DNA from 4 places in the Agarivorans sp. Alg241-V36 genome. Region 1 is predicted to be linked to each of the others. Evidence: predicted binding sites of a transcription regulator. Region 1 holds the regulator's gene; each other region holds the start of a gene.
What was found. The regulator LexA, encoded in region 1, represses DNA repair genes until DNA is damaged. The targets are predictions, from matches to a motif close to TACTGTATNNNNATACAGTA.

Region 1 (3,612 bases):
GGGTCACTTTGTTCAAGAGTATGGTGTTGAAGTAGCAGAGCAAGCTCTTGCTTCATTTACTATGATTTAGTTGTACTCATTCAGCCCTGACATATGCTCAAAAATGCTCATAAGCATTTTTGAGCATGCCGTATTGTTCTAAACACAGTGAACTTACAAACCAATCTTCCGAGAAGTTAAACCTAGGAATCAGTTATATGAAGACAAATATTGAAAACAAAGTAGTTGTAATTACAGGCGCAAGCAGTGGACTAGGTGAGGCAATGGCTAGAAAACTGGCTTCTCAGGGTGCAAAAGTGGTGTTAGGTGCGCGCCGCATTGAAAAACTGGACGCGATTGTTGCTGAAATTCAAAGCGAAAATGGTCAGGCAGTAGCATTGGCAACAGATGTCACTATAGGTGAGAGCGTTAAAGCACTGGTTGACTTGGCAGTAACGACGTTTGGTCGCGCAGATGTGATGATCAATAACGCTGGTATTATGCCGCTTTCACCTTTAAGTGCGCTGAAAGTACAAGAGTGGAATGACACCATCGATGTGAATATAAAGGGTGTACTTAATGGTATTGCAGCTGCACTTCCAGTGTTTGAGCGACAAGAAACTGGTCACTTTATTAACATTTCCTCTGTTGCTGGTCATAAAGTTTCGCCAGCGAGCAGTGTGTATGCAGGTACTAAATTTGCCGTTCGTGCAATTAGTGAGGGGCTACGTATGGAGGTAGGTCGTAATATTCGCACAACTGTCATCTCACCTGGACTTATTGATTCTGAGCTTAAACATGGCACCTCAGATGCAACGATCTCTCAATTTGTGAATGAGGTGTATAACGATGCCATTTCAGCGACGTCTATCGCTAATGCTGTCGCTTATGTGATTGAACAGCCAAACGATGTTGATGTAAACGAGATTGTACTGCGCCCTACAGTACAAGAGTTTTAACTGGCACTAACAGTATGTGTGGTCGATATGACGTGTGTCGACCATGATCTGTTGTAATGGATGAGTAATTTTGGACACCTGATTAGAGGTTTTCAATACCTCAGGTAGTCCATGAACTGCTAATTTAGAAGAAGCACTGACACAGTTCTGTCCAAAAATGAGCTACCTAGACTCTTCGTATCCTTCTTTATTCCAACCTCTGCTTATTTGTGATGTACGTCAAAAAATATAGGGTGTAGTTTCAAAGTAGCGGAAAGAATTCCAATGAAACTGAAACCTACAAATAAGTCACTGATTTAGATAAAGCCTTGCTTCATTATTTATGCTGTATATACTAACAGTGTGCTGTATAAACCTACAGGTAAATTATGAAGCCCTTAACACCTCGTCAAACCGAAGTCTTTGAACTTATTCGCCGCCATATTTCCGATACCGGAATGCCGCCAACTCGCGCAGAAATTGCCAAGGAGTTAGGCTTTCGCTCAGCTAATGCGGCGGAAGAGCACTTACGTGCTTTAGCTAAAAAGGGCGCTATTGAGATGATCCCGGGGGCTTCGCGTGGTATCCGTTTAAGTGAAGCGTACTTGCCCGCCAGTGCCAATGAGTCTGCGGCCGAGGAAGCAGAGCCGGGTTTACCTTTAATTGGCCAAGTGGCTGCCGGTGAGCCTATTTTGGCGCAAGAACATGTAGAGTCGCACTATGCGGTAGATGCTAACTTGTTTAACCCTCATGCAGATTATTTGCTGCGGGTGCAAGGTATGAGCATGAAGGATATTGGCATAATGGATGGCGATTTACTGGCTGTGCATAAAACCAATGATGTTCACAACGGCCAAGTGGTGGTGGCGCGTTTAGAAGACGATGTTACTGTTAAGCGTTTTGAGCGCGACGGTAAAATGGTTTACTTGCATCCAGAGAATGAAGAGCTCTCTACTATTGAAGTTGATTTAGAATATCAAAGCATCGAAATAGAAGGTTTAGCGGTAGGTATTATTCGCACTGCCGATTGGATGTAAGCCTTACATAGCAATAAGTTCCGCCCTTTTTAAGCCCAAATCAGCCTGATTTGGGCTTTTGTCGTTAGCATCACATCTTTCGTGTTTATCCATAAAAATCTCAACAATATATTTACATTTCTTTAACTTAGGGGTTAATTTATAAGCAGTAGCTTGTATTTAGCTGTTGCTGTCTACTACTTTTGGGGTGGGGGATTTCCCTTTTTCTGCAGCTACTTTCCTAGTTTGGAGAGTTGTTGTCGTTGGCTACTAGCAAAGGAGAGCGCTGTGGGCCGATGGATTCAGCTATTAATGCTGACATTCTTTTCGTCGCAAGTATTTGCGCAAGAAATGTCATTCAACTTACGTCCGGGTGTTACCGCCATTAGTGAGCAGGTTTATGGCCTGCACATGACAATTTTTTATATTTGTTGTGCTATTGGGGTGCTGGTGTTTGGCGCCATGTTCTGGGCTATTTTTCATCATCGTAAGTCTAAAGGAGCCAAGCCGGCTCAATTTCATGAAAGTACCAAAGTAGAAATTATTTGGACCATTATTCCCTTCATTATTTTGATTGGAATGGCGATCCCTGCCACTAAAACCCTGCTGGCCATGGAAGATCCTTCCGATGCCGATATCACCATTCAAGTTACGGGTTCTCAGTGGAAGTGGCATTACAAGTACTTTGACCGTGAATTAGAGTTCTACAGCGTGCTGGCTTCTGATATGGATGAAGTTAACGGCAAACTGGAAAAACGCAAAAACTACTTGCTTGAGGTAGACCGCCCACTGGTATTGCCTATCGATAAAAAAGTGCGGTTCTTGATGACCTCAGAAGATGTTATCCACTCGTGGTGGGTACCTGATTTTGCAGTTAAAAAAGACGCCAACCCAGGCTTTATTAACGAAGCTTGGACCATCATTGATAAACCCGGTATATACCGCGGCCAGTGTGCTGAGTTATGTGGTAAAGACCATGGCTTTATGCCGATTGTGGTTATTGCTAAAACTCAGGCCGACTACGATACCTGGCTAGCCGAAGAAGAGGCGGCTTATCTAGCTAAGCAAGCCCAAGAGTTAGAGCTGGTGGCTATGACCATGGAACAGGATGAGCTGATGTCGCTAGGCAAAAAAGTTTACGACAAGAGCTGTGCGGCTTGTCACCAAGTTAATGGTGAAGGTTTACCGGGTGTATTCCCTGGTCTTAAAGACAGCCCAATTGCTGTGGGGGATGTAACTAAACACATCGAAGTGGTTGTACACGGGGTACCAGGCACTGCAATGCAAGCCTTTGGTAAACAGCTAGGTTTAAAAGAACTGGCTGCTGTAATTACTTACGAGCGTAATGCTTGGGGTAATGATACCGGTGATTTAGTGCAGGCCAAGGATGTTGTGGCCGTGCAAAACGCAGCGCAGTAGGGAGAGAAATAATGAGCACGATTAGTGACGTTCATGCTGACCATGACGAGCACCATCACGGCGCCCCTCGCGGCCTTATGCGTTGGGTATTAACCACTAACCACAAAGACATTGGCTCTATGTATTTGTGGTTCAGTTTTGCCATGTTTATTACCGGTGGCGCTATGGCTATGGTAATTCGCGCAGAACTGTTTCAACCTGGCTTACAGTTGGTTGAACCTAACTTCTTTAATCAAATGACCACCATGCATGGCCTTATT
Region 2 (3,612 bases), on a different contig from region 1:
GTTTTGCTGCTCATAGGCTAGGCCAATATGTAAACCTATTAGCCGCACTGCCTTACCTTTTCCTCTAGCAAATGCTTCTTCAAACAATTCTAATAATGCCGACTCATCAATACGCTGACACTGCTGCTCTTTAGTGGTTTGTTGGAAATCGGCAAACTTTACCTTCACACCAAGTTTGTTCATTTTGGCTTGTTTTAAATGTTTTTCACTGCGCCGTTTTAGCTCTGGCAGCAACGCTAACAAGCGCTCAATCAAAATAGCTGGATTGCCTTCATCTTTGGCAAAGGTCCGCTCTACCGCCACGGACTTTCGCTTACGGTCGTTACTTACCGCCCGCTCATCAACCCCTTGGCAGCGCAGCCATAGCATCTCGCCAAACTTACCAAATAGCTGCTTTAACTTATCTTTGTCGGCTCGGCGGATGTCACCGCCAGTGTATAAACCTTGATGATGCAATTTCTCAATGCTTACCTTGCCCACCCCAGAGATTTTTTCCAAAGCCAAGGTCTCGATAAACTCACTCACCTGCTCCGGCTTTATCACATAAAGGCCATTTGGCTTGTTTAAGTCTGAGGCAATTTTGGCCAAGAACTTAACTGGGGCAACACCAGCAGACGCAGTTAAGCCAGTCTTAGTATAAATATCTTGGCGAATTTGCTCTGCAATGAGGGTGGCTGAGCCCTTGCAGGCCTCGCTATTGCTCACATCTAGATAGGCTTCATCTAATGATAATGGCTCAATAGCGTCGGCGTAATCATGGAAAACACTTTGTACCTCTCGGCTCACCTCTTGGTAAACCTGCATACGCGGTGGTACAAGTACCAGTTGCGGGCATAGTTGTAGGGCTTTGTGAGTAGGCATGGCAGAGCGAATGCCGTATTGGCGAGCAAGGTAGTTACAGGTGGTAAGCACGCCGCGACCACTACGCATACCGCCTACAGCTAAGGGAACATTGGCTAACTCTGGCTGATCTCGCATTTCTACAGCCGCATAAAAACAGTCCATATCAACATGGATTATTTTACGTTGTATTGGCTGTAAATCTGCCACAGCTATCGCCTCGAGACTGTATATAAACACAGTATGCGATATTTTGTTAAAAATTCAAAGTAACAGAGCCACTTTCCTTACAAGAAAGTGGCTCTGTAGCACTAAGCATTAAGCATTAAGCGGTATTATTGAGTCTTTTTGAGGAATAAATTAGACAGGGTAAATTGGTCGGGAATACCGGTTTGCGGAATACCCAGATCTTTTTGGTACTTAACAAATACTTCTACATCCAACGGGGTAAATACTGAGCCATCTACCGCAGTGTTGTAATAACCTAAAAACTTTAACCGCTGTTTAGCACGTTGCAAAATCTCTACGTAATAATAAGAATCCTTATCAGCCACCGAGACCTTCACTAAAGGGCTTTCCTTTTCCAAACGAATCGGAAACACCGTTTTAATTAAGCTATTTACTGCATCTAAGTACTTTATATCGGGGTTCGCTTTACAATGACGCTGTAGCAACGCTAGTAACAGCTCGGTAGTTTGCCAAGGAACCACATCATAGTTTGAGGGCTGAAATTGATTGTAAGACGTTACATAACCTTCTAGCCAACCGCCATAAAGCAAGTAATCAGAGTTTTTTTGTTGAGCGCTTTGCGTAAAGTCATTGCAGCTTTTCCTTGCTGCGCCCTTTGCCGCGAATTTACCAGAATCATCAGCAGCAACCACACTGCCACTAATAAACACCGCAATAGACCAAACAACTACCAGTATATGTTTCATGACACCCCAAAAAGATTAAAGCCTAAGTTTTCACTTAGGCTCTTAAAAACAATACTATTTATAATAAGCACTGAGTTTTTTTCGTCCAGCCCAAAATGCCATAACGAGACCAAACATAAACAAAGTTGGAGACTCTGGTACGCTATTGCTATCTGGCACAAATACTTCGATCGGTAACTGTGACACCTGGAAACTGCCAGTTTCTACAAAGGACAAACCAGTAACAAATGCCAATGGATCGGTAGGATCCAAGCCAAGGTCTAAGTTAATACCATTTAAAGTAAAGGTACTTACAGGGTCAAAGTTGATACCAAACTCAAAAGTTTCGCCTGCTGCTAAAGCGATTTGCTGCAACACGCCTTCAAACAAAAACTCTATCACGTAACCATCTGGGTCATTCACCGAGGCTAAGGAAGGTGCAGTTACCGAAGCAAACATACCATCTGTAGAGTATACGTAACCAGCAGCAACATCAGGGTCAATCCAAATGGTTTCACCACCTTGTACTTCTGGTAGGTCAAACACAAAGGCACCGTCTTCGTTTGTAGGATTACTAGGATCCGGTAAAATCGGCACGAATTCAGATTCACCCAATTCACCAAAGCTACTTAAAAAGATCGTGGTATCTAAAATGTTATCGCCAGCATCAGCCAAGATGAAAGTAAAGGTGTTTACGCCTGGTTGAACAGGGGCATCGAAACGCAACTGCGGATTTCCATTTGGTGCTAGTACGCCATCAAGCTCAGTACCTCGAATGTCGCTCATATCTGGGTGGTTAATATTGATAGGTAACAAAGGGTCACCAGCACTAGAACCGGTGGGTAAAGCACCTGCGATATTCTCACCGTTCAAAAATAAGCCAAAGCCATCGGTAACACCGCCATTCACAAATTCTGGCCACTCTTCAGAGCCAAATACCCCGAAAAAAGTCAAGGTAGTAGGGTCGACTGAATTTACCGTAAAGCTAATGTCTAACTGCACCGGATCAAAATGGTTCTGAATACCGGTTAAAGGCGTTAACATCGCATTTTGCTCAGCTGTTGCAGCAGTGTTAAAGCTCGCGGTAAACCCATCTTGAGTATTTGGCCCATCCTCGTAAGAACTGACTAAACCCGAGCTAAGCACTACCCCACCTTCTGAAGGAATACCATATACACCAGAATCATTGGTGAAAGTACCTGCTTGCCCAGTACCAGATTGAGATAAGGTTGCCGAATTAATCACAATGCTTGAATCAGGAACTAACAAAGACTGCGCTAGCTCCATTGCATCAAAACTTTCGGTGATGACTATAGCTGAGGCCGCAGGCACATAGAGTGCTCCAACCGCTAACGAAACTAGCGAGGCCTGCAAAACTTTTTTGTTCATGACTGCTTCCCTTCCTTAATAAACACGTGAGTTTAAAAGTTTTCTAATTGAGCAAAAAACACGCCATAAAAAGGCTGAACGATAAAGCAATGATAAATATATAGATAATTTTCTGCGCTACTCAGGCCCTAGTTCCAATGTAAATTAAACTGACAGATTCATTTATAATATAATTACACTTTAACCCATTATTTGCTGGTTAAGTTGTAGGGTGAAAACTCAGCCCATTTTTACCTAATACCCTAGCTACCAGACGTTTGCTTGAGTACTATTGCTAGATTAAATAGGCAAAAGGAAGCTCCAGTAGTGAATGATGCTCGTGTTAGTCAATTAAGTGTTTATCCGATCAAATCAACCGCAGGTATTCACCTCAACCACGCCTTTGTTGAAGAACATGGTTTAGCCTTTGACCGCCGCTTTGTTGTATGCCAACCCGACGGTATACAAATCACTGCGCGCACTCACCCTA
Region 3 (3,612 bases), on a different contig from region 1:
GCGGGAACAGGTAGGTGATCAAGCATTGCCTTTAGCTTTAGCCTTTACCCAACCGACAATGGGCCCAGCAGGGCGGGCGATTGAAGTGCGTTTACAACACTCTAATCTTGATACTTTAAAATCTGCATCGGTTGAGTTGCAGGCTTATCTAGGTAAGTTCCAAGGTGTGAACAGCATTCTAGATGACATGCGTCCGGGTAAAGAAGAGGTGGTAATTTCACTTCGAGGAGGGGCGGAGTCGTTTATGGTTAATGGCCAAATGGTGGCGGAACAATTACGTGCTTCTTACCAAGGAACCATTGCAGATGAGTTTCAGATTGGTCCAGAGAACATGCAAATTGATGTAAGGCTAAACAAGCAACAGTCGGGAAGCTTACAAGCATTAGCTAACTTTCCGATTGTACTGGCGGATGGCCAACAAGTACCTCTATCTTCCATCGCAAACATTGAATATCAACGTGCTTATGTTCGCATCCAACGCATTAATAGCCTGCGTACAGTAACTGTAATGGCAGATGTTGATACTAGGACTGCTAATACCAATGAAGTAATGCAATTGGTACAAAGGAGTTTTCTGCCAGAGCTTCAAAAGCAGTTTCCTGGTCTGCGTGTTGATTTTGAAGGAGAGGCTAAAGAAAGTGCCAAAGTAGGGGCTTCATTAAGTAAAAGCTTTGCCATTGGTATTTTTGGGGTGTTTGCTATTTTGAGCTTTCAATTTAGAAGCTACTTAGAACCTGTGGTCGTGCTTACAGTGATTCCCATGGCTCTAATAGGCGTATTGTGGGGCCACTTTTTGTTAGGCCATAACTTAAGCATGCCGTCTATTTTAGGTTTTATTTCCCTAGCGGGCATTGTTACCAATGATTCGATATTGCTGGTGCAGTATATCCGGCATCACTTGGATGAAGGTGACGACGTTTATCAGGCTGTTGTTAACGCGAGTAAAGAGCGTTTTAGAGCGGTGTTTTTAACCTCCTTAACCACTGCTGCTGGTTTACTGCCGCTTTTACTCGAAACCAGCTTACAGGCTCAAGTGGTGCAGCCTATTGTGGTATCGATAGTGTTTGGGATTATTGCATCTACCATGATGGTGTTGTTTATTATTCCAGCAGCTTATGCGGTACTAGCGGATTGGAACTTGGTCCATAAACATAAATCATTGCAGCAGGAGTAAGGCTTAAGCTCGTGACTCCTCACATAATTTAACTGTAAAAGACTGGATGTATATCCAGTCTTTAGGTTAAGCTAAGCGCAGTTAGTTTAGGAGTCTATGCAGTGATCGCTACCATTAAAGGTACCTTAGAAGAAAAAGTCCCACCGTTCGTTCTAATTGACGTAGCCGGAGTTGGCTACGAGATTCAATTACCCATGAACTGTTTTTATCAATTACCTGAACTGGGTGAGTCAGTGCGCTTATTAACTCACTTTATCGTGCGTGAAGATGCTCAGTTACTTTATGGCTTTCATGATAAAGCTTCTCGCTCATTATTTAGAGAATTGATAAAGGTAAATGGTATTGGTCCTAAAGTAGCCTTAGCCATTCTATCGGGCTTAAGCTGTGAGCAGTTTGTGTTTGCCGTAAAACATGAAGACTTATCAAGTTTGGTTAAAGTACCGGGCATTGGTAAAAAAACGGCGGAACGCTTATTGGTCGAAATGAAAGACCGCTTGAAAAACTGGAATGTAGAACTTCCAGAAACTCCAATTAGTGATAGTCTAAGTAGCCACGGCGATTTACCCTTACACGCAAGTGTAGATCCTAAAGATGAAGCTATCGCAGCACTAGAATCTTTGGGTTACAAAGGTAACCAAGCGGATAAGTTGGTGAAACAAGTGTGGACCAGTGGCATGAGCAGTGAAGAGCTGATCAGAGAAGCCTTAAAAGCGGCACTGTAACAAAGGTATTTTAGATGATTGAAGCTGACCGTTTAGTAGCAGCCACGCCAATAGTAGAAGAAGAGACGGTTGATCGTGCGATTCGACCTAAAAAGCTTGAAGATTACACCGGTCAACAAGCGGTTGTAGAGCAGCTGGAAATATTTATTGAAGCCGCTCGTCGTCGTGATGATGCTTTAGATCATCTACTTATATTTGGCCCTCCAGGCCTGGGTAAAACCACTTTAGCTAATATTGTGGCTAATGAGTTAGATGTAAATATTAAAACCACTTCTGGACCGGTGTTAGAAAAGGCCGGTGATTTGGCGGCGCTGTTAACTAATCTAGAGCCTGGCGATGTTTTGTTTATCGACGAAATCCATCGTTTAAGCGCTGTAGTAGAAGAAGTGCTTTACCCGGCTATGGAAGACTATCAGTTGGATATCATGATAGGCGAGGGCCCTGCAGCACGGTCAATTAAATTAGACTTACCTCCCTTTACTCTAATTGGTGCTACTACCCGCGCAGGTATGCTGACTTCGCCTTTACGAGACCGATTTGGCATTGTGCAACGCTTAGAGTTTTACAAAACTAAGGACTTGGCCGATATCGTCAAAAGAAGTGCCCATTATCTCAATTTAGACTTAGATGAAGAAGGCGCTTGGGAAGTGGCAAAACGTTCTCGAGGCACTCCGCGTATTGCAAATCGTTTGTTACGCAGAGTGCGCGATTTTGCCGATGTTAAGTTTGACGGAAAGGTAACTCAGCAAGTTGCTGCCCAAGCTCTTGATTTGTTGAGTGTAGACAGTGCTGGTTTTGACTACATGGATACTAAGTTGCTTAAAGCGATAACCGAGACTTTTGCTGGTGGGCCAGTAGGTTTAGATAATTTAGCCGCTGCAATTGGCGAAGATAAAGAAACCATTGAAGATGTACTAGAACCATTCTTAATTCAACAGGGTTTTTTGCAGCGTACTCCTCGCGGACGTATCGCTAGTGATAAAGCCTATTTACACCTCGGTTTAGACCTTCCTAAACGATAAAAATGCTGTCGTTTAATAACGACAGCATTGCTAAAAATTAGGCTTAAAGTGTTTAATTTTAAGCCGTTATCTCAGTTTTCTTTGTCAATTATCTAAATTAAGTGTTTAGAGTCTTAACCTTGGGCACCAGCCTGTGTATAGTAATTTGTAATTATATATTTGGGATAGGTGTAATGTCGGTTTTAGCTGTTCGGGTTTACTACGAAGATACCGATGCTGGCGGGGTTGTTTATCATGCCAACCACATAAAGTACTTCGAACGAGGCCGTACAGAGTGGCTTCGTGACTTAGGCTATGATCAAGATGTACTAATGAAACAAGATTTGTGTTTTGTGGTGCGCTCGCTAAATATTGACTACAAACTTCCTGCTTTATTCAATCAAATGCTCTCGGTGGAAACCACCATCGAAAAAATGAAGAGAGCCAGTTTGGTGTTTGAACAAACCATTAGAAATGCTGATCAACAAGTCATCGCCCACGGAACGGTCACTGTAGCTTGTGTCACATTGTCATCAATGAAGGCCACGGCCATTCCTGAAACATTAAAAGAGGATTTACTCGGTGCACTCTGATATGTCATTTATCGGCTTGTTTTGGCAGGCGAGTCTATTAGTTAAGTTTGTAATGTTATTGCTAGTGAGTATGTCTGTTTATTCGTGGGCAATGATCATTAACCGTAATCGAGTATTAAAAG
Region 4 (3,612 bases), on a different contig from region 1:
GCACTAGGCTATTGGCAGTGGCATTATGCAAAATATTCGCAGTTTCAGTCATCTCAACCATAAAGGTCGAACGACCGCTTGCCAGATCATCTGAGGCACCAATGCGCGTGAAAATCTTATCAATAGGTCCTAATTCCGCATCATCAGCAGGTACATAACTGCCAATATAAGCCAGCAAACAAATAAGCGCTGTTTGGCGCATGTAAGTCGACTTACCACCCATGTTGGGACCCGTAACTATTAATAGCTGGCGCTGCTTATTTAGTTGAACCGGGTTGGCAATAAAAGGTGTGTCATTTACCTGTTCTACAACAGGGTGACGGCCGCCTTGGATATTAATACCCGAGCTTTTTTTAAAGCTTGGGCGAGAGTAGTTTAAGCTTTCTGCTCTTTCCGCCAGACAAGCTAGCACATCCAATTGAGCAATGGTTTGGGCGCTTTGCTGCATTTTGCTAAGCGCTGGCATTAGTAAGTCGAGTAATTGTTCGTATAGCTGTTTTTCTAGTGCGAGCGCTTTACCCTGGCTAGAAAGCACTTTTTCTTCGTGCTCTTTTAGCTCGGCGATGATGTAGCGCTCCATATTTTTTAAGGTTTGGCGGCGAATATAGTGTTCTGGAACTTGTTCTGCTTGTGTTCGGCTAACTTCAATATAAAAACCATGTACTTTGTTGTAGCCAATTTTTAGGTTCGCAATACCGGTTTGTTCTCGCTCGCGTTGCTCAATATCACTTAGAAACTGAGTTGCACCCTCGCTTAGGTTACGCCACTCATCTAGTTCTTGGTTATAACCTGGCGCAATAACTCCTCCATCGCGAATAAGTACTGGAGGATTATCGATTATGGCACTTTGCAGCAACGCTAGCGTATTTGGAAATTCGCCGATGGATTTGGCTAAGGGAGCCAAGGCTTGGCTATTGTGCAAGTAAGTTTGTAGTTCTGGTAGCTGCTCAAAAGCATTTCGCAAGCGAGCAAGGTCGCGAGGGCGAGCTGAGCGCAGTGCTAAACGCGCTAAAATACGCTCAATATCCCCGATTGATTTAAGAATGCTTTGTAGCTGCGGGTAGAGGTCTGTACTTAGTATCTCAGCAATGCAATCTTGGCGAGCGACAACCTCTTGTTGATTACTGAGCGGCTGGTGAATCCAACGGTTGAGCAAGCGACTGCCCATGGCTGTTGCGCTGCGATCAAGTATCGCGCTGAGAGTGTTGTCGTAAGTGCCGGCTAAGTTTCGAGTAAGTTCTAAGTTCTTGCGACTAGCAGCATCTAACTGAATAAACTGGCTTTGGCTTTCAATAATAATGGCATTGATATGTGGCAATGCGGTGCGTTGGGTATCTTGCACGTATTGCAACAAGCAACCCGCTGCAGATAGGGCGAGTGGATATTCACTTACACCAAAACCATCTAGGTGACGAGTGCCAAACTGCTGGTTCAGTACTTTTTCAGCTGTGGCTAAATCAAACTCCCACTCACCGCGTCGGCGTAAACCCTTATAGCCTTGTAGGCTCGGGTAGTATTCAAAATCATCGGGGTAGAGCAATTCGGCTGGGTTTAATCTTTGCAGCTCAGCTTGAAGCTGATCCTCGCCATTAAACTGATTAATAACGAAGCGACCACTAGCAATATCCAGATAAGCGAGGCCAATTTGCTGCTGTTGATTCACAACGCTAACCAATAGGTTGTCGTGTTTCTCCTCTAATAGCGCTTCGTCACTTACTGTGCCCGGAGTAATAATCCTAACAACTTTACGTTCAACCGGCCCTTTGCTGGTAGCAGGGTCGCCTATCTGCTCACAAATTGCTACCGACTCACCTAATTGTACTAAACGTGATAGGTAGTTTTCAGCTGCGTGATAAGGAATGCCCGCCATGGGAATAGGAATACCAGCGGATTGCCCACGTTTGGTAAGCGAAATATCCATTAACTCAGAGGCGCGTTTAGCATCATCGTAAAACAATTCATAGAAATCGCCCATTCGATAAAACAGCAAAATATCGGGATGTTGCGCCTTTAGGTTGAGGTATTGGCGCATCATTGGCGTATGTTTTTCTAGGTTTGTTTCAGTCATCGGCGTAATCGAATAATTGCTAATTAGTTAAACGAAGCTGCAAGGATAAAAGCTGCCAGCAAATTAGGCAAAACTCTTTTAGGAATTTTATGGAATAAACTTGATACTGTATGAACATCCAGTATACTACTGGTCAACAAGATAGTTAAAAGCACCTAACGAGGGCGATATGGATCAGAACAAACAAAAGGCATTAGCTGCGGCCCTAGGCCAAATTGAGAAGCAATTTGGTAAAGGCTCAATCATGAAGCTTGGTGATAACCGTACCATGGATATCGAAACCATTTCTACTGGTTCTTTATCAATTGATATCGCCTTGGGTGCCGGCGGCTTACCAATGGGCCGTGTGATTGAAATCTATGGTCCTGAAAGTTCTGGTAAAACTACTCTTACTCTTGAAGCGATTGCGCAAGCGCAGAAAGTGGGCAAGGTATGTGCCTTTGTGGATGCAGAACATGCTCTAGATCCTATTTACGCTAAAAAGCTGGGTGTAGATGTAGATAACCTATTGGTATCTCAGCCGGATACCGGTGAGCAAGCCCTAGAAATTACCGATATGCTAGCGCGCTCTGGCGCCGTAGATATGATTGTTATTGACTCAGTTGCAGCATTAACACCAAAAGCTGAAATCGAAGGTGACATGGGTGATAGCCACGTTGGCCTGCAGGCACGTTTAATGTCGCAAGCTTTACGTAAGCTAACTGGTACCCTAAAACAAACTAACTGTATGTGTATTTTCATTAACCAAATTCGTATGAAAATTGGTGTAATGTTTGGTAATCCAGAAACTACCTCTGGTGGTAATGCGCTTAAGTTTTATGCATCTGTACGCCTTGATATTCGCCGCATCGGCGCAGTAAAAGCTGGAGATGAAGTAGTGGGTAACGAAACTCGCGTTAAAGTGGTTAAAAACAAAATTGCTGCGCCATTTAAGCAAGCTGAATTCCAGATTATGTATGGCGAAGGCTTTAACCGTTACGGTGAACTAGTTGATTTAGGTGTTAAAGAAAAACTTGTAGATAAAGCCGGTGCTTGGTTCTCTTATAAAGGCAACAAAATTGGCCAAGGTAAAGCAAATGCTTCTACCTACTTAAAAGAACATCCAGAAGTGGCTCAAGAAATTGAGATGACTATTCGTAACAACCTTCTAAACAAGGTTGAGCTCGAGGAGCAAGAACCTGCCGCTGAAGCTCCAGCAGACCAAGAAGCATAAGCGAGATAAAGGAGCCTAATGGCTCCTTTTTGTTATGACCAACCGTAGCGCCTTACATACCACCATCGACTTGCTATCAAGACGCTCTTATAGCCAGCAGCAGCTAGTGCAGAAGCTGCGGCAAAAAGGCTACCAGGATGAAGAAGTTAGTGATGCCCTCGAATACGCTCAACAAAATGCTTGGTTAGATGACAAAAGTTATGCAGCATCCTTAACCCGCGCTCGGATTAGCAAAGGGTACGGAAAAAACTATATCAAACAGTACTTACAAACTAAGGGTATTAGTGGCGATTTAGCCAATGAGGTACTGGAACAGGATGACTGGGATTGG

Region 2: the regulator LexA is predicted to act here: its motif matches at 1,065-1,084, upstream of dinB (DNA polymerase IV).
Region 3: the regulator LexA is predicted to act here: its motif matches at 1,215-1,234, upstream of ruvA (Holliday junction branch migration protein RuvA).
Region 4: the regulator LexA is predicted to act here: its motif matches at 2,173-2,192, upstream of recA (recombinase RecA).

Annotation. Positions count from the first base shown of each region.
Region 1 covers NZ_UNRE01000006.1:367,992-371,603, forward strand. Annotated here, with positions in the region: gene G6R11_RS15720 (haloalkane dehalogenase) at 1-70, shown strand, start outside; gene G6R11_RS15725 (SDR family oxidoreductase) at 198-938, shown strand; gene lexA (transcriptional repressor LexA) at 1,307-1,954, shown strand; gene coxB (cytochrome c oxidase subunit II) at 2,285-3,352, shown strand; gene ctaD (cytochrome c oxidase subunit I) at 3,364-3,612, shown strand, end outside.
Region 2 covers NZ_UNRE01000001.1:578,759-582,370, reverse strand. Annotated here, with positions in the region: gene dinB (DNA polymerase IV) at 1-1,050, opposite strand, end outside; gene G6R11_RS02755 (peptidoglycan-binding protein) at 1,176-1,775, opposite strand; gene G6R11_RS02750 (choice-of-anchor L domain-containing protein) at 1,830-3,143, opposite strand; gene G6R11_RS02745 (hybrid-cluster NAD(P)-dependent oxidoreductase) at 3,450-3,612, shown strand, end outside.
Region 3 covers NZ_UNRE01000011.1:59,896-63,507, forward strand. Annotated here, with positions in the region: gene G6R11_RS20425 (efflux RND transporter permease subunit) at 1-1,174, shown strand, start outside; gene ruvA (Holliday junction branch migration protein RuvA) at 1,276-1,896, shown strand; gene ruvB (Holliday junction branch migration DNA helicase RuvB) at 1,911-2,918, shown strand; gene ybgC (tol-pal system-associated acyl-CoA thioesterase) at 3,092-3,490, shown strand; gene tolQ (protein TolQ) at 3,480-3,612, shown strand, end outside.
Region 4 covers NZ_UNRE01000001.1:531,669-535,280, forward strand. Annotated here, with positions in the region: gene mutS (DNA mismatch repair protein MutS) at 1-2,077, opposite strand, end outside; gene recA (recombinase RecA) at 2,238-3,281, shown strand; gene G6R11_RS02540 (regulatory protein RecX) at 3,316-3,612, shown strand, end outside.